DNA from 2 places in the Janthinobacterium sp. Ant5-2-1 genome. Region 2 is predicted to be linked to the other one. Evidence: predicted binding sites of a transcription regulator. Region 2 holds the regulator's gene; the other holds the start of a gene.
What was found. Region 2 encodes LexA, which represses DNA repair genes until DNA is damaged. Its sites were predicted from a motif close to ACTGTATNNNNATACAGT; they were not measured.

Region 1 (3,411 bases), on a different contig from region 2:
TCGGCGTTCATCTCGCCCAGGCCCTTGAAGCGCGAGATCGACCAGGCGCCCTGTTTCACGCCTTCCTTGCGCAGCTTGTCCTCGATGGCCACCAGTTCTCCGTCGTCGAGCGCATAGATCTTCTGCATCGGCTTCTTGCCGCGTGCCGGCGCGTCCACGCGGTACAAGGGCGGGCGGGCGATGCAGATGTGGCCCTTGTTGATCAGGACGGGGAAGTGCTTGAAGAACAAGGTCAGCAGCAGTACCTGGATGTGCGAGCCGTCCACGTCAGCATCGGACAGGATGCAGATCTTGCCGTAGCGCAGGCCGGACAGGTCGGGTGTATCGCCCACGCTGTGCGGATCGACGCCGATGGCCACGGCGATGTCGTGGATCTCGTTATTGGCGAACAGGCGGTCGCGGTCCGTTTCCCACGAGTTCAAGACCTTGCCGCGCAGGGGCAAAATCGCCTGGAACTCCTTGTCGCGGCCCATCTTGGCCGAACCGCCCGCCGAGTCGCCCTCGACGAGGAACAGTTCATTGCGCGTGATGTCCGACGATTCGCAGTCGGTCAGCTTGCCGGGAAGGACGGCGACGCCCGAGGATTTTTTCTTTTCCACTTTTTGCAGCGAGCGCTGGCGCGACTGCGCCTGCTTGATCACGAGTTCGGCCAGCTTCTTGCCGTAATCGACGTGCTGGTTCAGCCACAGTTCCAGCGGCGGCTTGGTGAAGGTCGAGACGAGGCGCACGGCGTCGCGCGAGTTCAGGCGCTCCTTGATCTGGCCCTGGAATTGCGGGTCCAGCACCTTGGCCGACAACACGAACGAGGCGCGCGCGAACACGTCTTCCGGCAGCAGCTTCACGCCTTTCGGCAGCAGCGAGTGCATTTCGACGAAGTTTTTCACGGCGCCGAACAGGCCGTCGCGCAAGCCCGATTCGTGCGTGCCGCCATTCGAGGTGGGGATCAGGTTGACATACGATTCGCGCACGATGGCGCCTTCTTCCGTCCATGCCACCACCCAGGCCGCGCCTTCGCCTTCGGCAAAGCCTTCCGAGTCCGGGCCCGCGTATTGCGCGCCTTCGAACAGGGGAATCAGGGTTTCGCCATTTGATACCTGCGCCAGCGTTTCGGTCAGGTAGCCGCGCAAGCCTTCCGCGTACTGCCAGGTCTGCGTGTCGCCCGTCTTCGCGTTGGTCAAGGTGACGGTCACGCCCGGCAGCAGCACGGCTTTCGAGCGCAGCAGGCGTTGCAGCTCCGTTTGCGAGATGTTGGGCGAATCAAAATATTTTGCATCGGGCCAGGCCGTGACGCGCGTGCCGGACTTCTTGCCGTCGCGCGGGGCGGGGCGGGAATTCAATGGCTCGATCACGTCCCCATTCGCAAACACCATGTGGTGCAAGCCGTTGCCGTCGCTTTCCTTGCGCCAGACGGTGATTTCCAGGCGCGTGGACAGCGCATTGGTGACGGACACGCCGACGCCGTGCAGACCGCCCGAGAACGCGTAGGCGCCGCCCGAACCCTTGTCGAACTTGCCGCCCGCGTGCAGCCGTGTAAACACGATTTCCACCGTCGGCACACCTTCTTCCGGGTGCAGGCCGACGGGAATGCCGCGGCCATTGTCTTCGACGGTGATGCTGCCATCCGTGTTTTGCGTGACGGCGATATGCGTGCAATGACCGCCCAACGCCTCGTCGGAGGCATTGTCGATCACTTCCTGAATGATGTGCAGCGGATTTTCAGTGCGGGTGTACATCCCCGGGCGCTGCTTGACGGGTTCCAGTCCTTTCAGGACACGGATGGATGATTCGCTGTAGTCGGATGCTGGTTTTTTAGTGGCCATACGTGTTCAAGCTAAGTAAAGACAGTGGTTGGAACGCCAGGCCAGGGCACTGCGGGCGCAATGACAGCGGCGGCGATAACTGTATGAATATACAGTATATCCCGTCCAGCGTCACTGGGGGAGGGCAGTGCGGCAGGCTTGGCGTCCTTGTGCGGACGCTCGCGCATTCTATCTTGATCGGCGGGCAATAGCGCTACTCCAAGGCAACAACAGTGCGCCGCGCGCGTGCTTTTGCGCCAATTGTGATGGATTTTATGCGGTAAAGCCGCCGTTTTTACATCTTGTTTACAGCCGCCTCCCCAGTCTTTACGAATTTTTTAGACCCTTTTGGCTAATCTGCTCACTATCAAAACAAACCTGTGTGAGGGTGGGAATGGATCTCGTGTATCTCGGCTTGATTGCCGTGTTTTTCGTCCTGGCGGCCGGCTTTGCCGTCGCCTGCGACAAATTAGGGAGCGTCAAATGAACGCGTTTTATGTGCTGGGTGCCGTTGTCTCGGCTTGCCTGCTCGTGTACCTGCTGGTGGCGCTGCTGAAGGCGGAGGAACTGTGATGACGACGCAATCGATACTCTTATTGGTGGCCTTCCTGGCCGTGCTGCTGGCCGCCGGCTATCCGCTGGGCCTGTACATGGCCAAGGTGGCCGGCGATGCGCCCGTGCGCGGCCTTGGCTGGCTGCAAAAGCTGGAAAACCTGCTGTACCGCTGGTCCGGCCTGCCCGCCGACAAGGCCATGGGCTGGAAAAGCTATGCCATCGCCCTGATTGTCTTCAATACCGTGGGCGCCGTCTTCGTCTACGGCCTGCAGCGCCTGCAGGGCTTCCTGCCCTTGAATCCGCAGGGACTTGGCGCCGTCAGCCCCGATTCCTCGTTCAATACCACCGTCAGCTTCGTCGCCAACACCAACTGGCAGGGCTACGGCGGCGAACAGACCATGAGCTACCTGACCCAGATGCTGGGCATGGCATGCCAGAACTTCTTTTCGGCGGCCACCGGCATCGCCGTGATCTTCGCGTTGGTGCGCGGCTTCGCCTCGCGCTCGGGCAAATCGATCGGCAATTTCTGGGTCGACCTGGTGCGCTCGACCCTGTACATCCTGCTGCCGCTGTCGCTGGCCCTGTCCATCGTCTTCATGGGCGAAGGCATGATTCAGAATTTTTCCGCCTACAAGGAAGTGACCCTGCTCGACCACGTGTCGTATGAAACGCCGAAAATGACGGCAGACGGCCAGCCCGTGCTGGATGCGGCCGGCAAGCCCGTGATGGAAGCGCAAGTGGCGACGACGCAGACGATCGCCATGGGCCCTGTCGCATCGCAGGAATCGATCAAGCTGCTGGGCACGAATGGCGGCGGCTTCTTCAACGCCAATTCCTCGCACCCGTATGAAAACCCCACCGTGCTGTCGAACTTCCTGCAGATGCTGGCCATCTTCCTCATTCCCGCCGGCCTGTGCTTCACCTTCGGCAGCATGGTGGGCGACATGCGCCAGGGTTGGGCCGTGCTGGCCGCCATGACCCTGATCTTTGTCGTCATGACGGCCGGCGTGATGAGCGCCGAGCAGCAAGCCAATCCGGCCCTGCAAACGCTGGGCGT
Region 2 (3,411 bases):
TAAGTACCTGCCCGGCCGATGCCGGGCTTTTTTTTCTTTGCGATCATGAACGATAAAAAAAACTACGGCTTCACCACCACCATCCTGCATAACGACCGCCGCAAGGGCATCGAGCACGGCTCGCTGCACAAGCCCGTGCATACTTCCGTTGCCTTCGGTTACGCCGATGCGCGCCAGCTGGCTTCCGTGTTCCAGGGCAAGGAAGCGGGCTTCCGCTATGGCCGCCAGGGCAATCCGACCGTCTCCGCGCTGGAAGACAAGGTCAACAAGATGGAAGACGGCGTGGCGACTTTGTGCTTCGCCACCGGCATGGGCGCCATCGGCGCCGTGGTGCAATCGCTGTTGCGCGCCGGTGACCATGTCGTGTCGTCGGCCTTTTTGTTTGGCAACACCAACAGCCTGTGGCAAACGGTGACGGGGCAGGGCATAGCCGTGTCGTTTGTCGACGCCACCGATGTCGCCAACGTGGCGGCCGCCATCACGCCGGCCACGCGCATTGTGTTTGTGGAAACCATCGCCAATCCCCGTACGCAGATCGCCGACCTGGCAAGGATCGGCGACTTGTGCCGGGAGAAGGGCATTTTGTATATCGTCGACAACACGATGACGACGCCATATCTGTTCCGCCCGAAAGCCGTGGGCGCGGGTCTGGTGGTCAATGCCTTGACGAAATCCATCGGCGGCCATGGCAATGCGCTGGGCGGCAGCTTGACGGACACGGGCGTGTTCGACTGGACGCGGTATCCGAACATCTTTGAAAATTATAAAAAGGCGGCGCCCGCCCAGTGGGGCATCGCGCAAATCCGCGCCAAGGCCTTGCGCGACTTCGGCGCTTCGCTGGGGCCGGAAGCGGCGCACCATATCGCTGTCGGCGCGGAAACCATGGCCTTGCGCATGGACCGCACCTGCTCGAACGCCCTGGCGCTGGCGACCATGCTGCAGGCGGACCCGAGAGTGGCGGCCGTGCACTACCCGGGCCTGGCGTCGCACCCGCAGCACGCGCTGGCAACGGACTTGTTCCGCAGCTATGGCTCGCTGTTCAGCTTTGAGCTGAAGGATGGCATCGACTGCTTCGATTTCCTCAATCGTTTGAATTTGGCTATTCCAGCGAGCAACCTGGGCGACACGCGCACCCTCGTCATTCCCGTCGCCCACACGATTTTCTACGAGATGGGTGCCGAGCGCCGCGCCAGCATGGGCATCGCCGAATCCCTGATCCGCGTGTCGGTGGGCATCGAAGATGAGGCCGATCTGCTGGAGGATTTCAGCAGTGCGCTGGATGCATAAGCAGCCGCGCACCATGTAAAAAGGGCCGCGACAGTCATGCTGTCGCGGCCCTTTTTTACGTGCTGCAGTTTAATGCCAGCTGCGCATCAGTCCGACGGCGAGGCCTTCCAACGCAAACTCGTCTTCGGGCGACACGGTGATCACCTTGAAGTCCGGGTTCTCCGGCAGCAGTTCGATGACGGAGCCCGTCTTCTTGTAGCGCTTGACGGTGACTTCGTCGCCGATGCGGGCGACGACGATCTGGCCATTCTTGGCGCTGTCGACCTTTTTCACGGCCAGCAAGTCGCCATCCATGATGCCGGCGTCGCGCATGGACCACCCGCGCACTTTCAGCAGGAAGTCGGGCTTGGCCGAAAACAGGGCCGGGTCCACGTTGTAGCTCGCTTCCAGGTTTTCCTGCGCCAGGATGGGCGAGCCTGCCGCCACCCGGCCGATCAGAGGCAGCGACATCAGCAGCGCTGCCGGCACTTTCGACGGCGGCGCTTCGGCGGCCGCGCCGATCAGGCGGATGCCGCGCGAGGTGCCGGGCGAAATCTCGATCGCGCCCTTGCGGGCCAGGGCCTGCAAATGCTCTTCGGCCGCGTTGGCCGATTTGAAACCCAGTTCATTGGCGATTTCGGCACGGGTGGGAGGGAAGCCCGTGTTTTCAATCGCGTCTTTGATCAGGTTCAGGATTTGTTCTTGTCGTGCTGTCAGCTTGATCATGAGCGGTGGGTGCATACTAAAATGCTGTCTATATGAACAGTCTGTATTTTTGTACAGTATCGTCCACTATGCAAGGGGATTTCCGTGTTTTGGGCGAATTTCGCAAGAAATACTTGTCCATGGGCGCAAAGCGCGGCGGCGCACGGGCTTTTCGGGCGCTTGTGGAAGGAATGATTGAAACGTTTGCAAAAGGCGGTTATAATCTTCGGCTGACCTTCCCACACCCGTCTTGACGCCGGGGTGGGCGATTATCAATCCGACCTGAAGGAGTTTGCATGCGTCATTATGAAATAGTCTTTATCGTCCATCCGGACCAAAGCGAGCAAGTGCCCGCGATGATCGAACGCTACAAAGCCAGCGTAACCACCCGCGGCGGTTCGGTTCACCGCGTGGAAGATTGGGGTCGCCGTCAAATGGCTTACTCGATCCAAAAGCTGCCTAAAGCACACTACATCTGCCTGAACATCGAATGCGACAACGAGACCCTGGTCGAGTTGGAAACAGCATTCAAATTCAATGATGCCGTGTTGCGTCACCTGACCGTTAAAATGAAGAAAGCTGAAACAGCTCCTTCGCCGATGATGAAATCGGTACAACGCGAAGACGCGGCCAAAAGCCACCGCACCGAAGCACCAGCAGCCGCTCCAGCCGCCGCAGCAGCAGCTTAATTCTTGACCGGGATCGTGCGCTGAACCAGCTACAAGTAACCGCCATCATTGCCGAGCGCGAAATATTGCGCTATACCCCGGCAGGGCTGCCGATTGTGAATGCAGTATTGCAGCACAGTTCGCAGCAGATGGAAGCAGGGATTGCCCGTTTGACCGAGTTTGATGTTGCCGCGCTAGCCGCTGGCGAAATTTCAGGCAGGTTCAGTCAGGCAAGCTTGGGTGGGGTGTATCAGTTCACGGGTTTCCTGGCCAGGAAGAGCCGCAACAGCAAGAGTTTGGTGTTTCACATCATTGATTTTAGTGCAGTCAATTCTGACTAGCGCATTTTAGATACAGGAGCCTGACATGGCATTCGGTAAAAAGTTCGACAAAAATAAGCTCAAGCTTAAAGAAAAACGCAAACAGCAAAACCCGTTGTTCAAACGCAAGAAGTTCTGCCGCTTCACCGCAGCTCACGTTGAGCAAGTCGACTACAAAGACGTCGACACGCTGAAAGACTTCGTCCAAGAAAACGGCAAGATCATGCCAGCACGCCTGACCGGTACCAAAGCGCACTACCAGCGCCAAGTTGACACCGCAATCAAGCGCGCTCGCTTCCTCGCGCTGCTGCCATACACCGATCTGCACCACGCTTAATCGGTCAGATATTCCTGGAGAAGAACTATGCAAATCATTCTGTTAGAAAAAGTTGTTAACGTCGGTAACCTCGGCGAAGTCGTCAAAGTCAAAGACGGTTACGCACGTAACTTCC

Region 1: a site for LexA is predicted at 1,899-1,916, ahead of ASN89_RS03325 (DNA topoisomerase IV subunit B). Genes of this name have one in related genera too.

Annotation. Positions count from the first base shown of each region.
Region 1 is NZ_LNCE01000010.1:135,896-139,306, forward strand. Features, by position in the region: gene ASN89_RS03325 (DNA topoisomerase IV subunit B) at 1-1,820, opposite strand, end outside; gene kdpF (K(+)-transporting ATPase subunit F) at 2,283-2,372, shown strand; gene kdpA (potassium-transporting ATPase subunit KdpA) at 2,372-3,411, shown strand, end outside.
Region 2 is NZ_LNCE01000025.1:59,124-62,534, forward strand. Features, by position in the region: gene purF (amidophosphoribosyltransferase) at 1-3, shown strand, start outside; gene ASN89_RS09350 (cystathionine gamma-synthase family protein) at 46-1,287, shown strand; gene lexA (transcriptional repressor LexA) at 1,357-1,992, opposite strand; gene rpsF (30S ribosomal protein S6) at 2,268-2,660, shown strand; gene priB (primosomal replication protein N) at 2,681-2,980, shown strand; gene rpsR (30S ribosomal protein S18) at 3,006-3,296, shown strand; gene rplI (50S ribosomal protein L9) at 3,324-3,411, shown strand, end outside.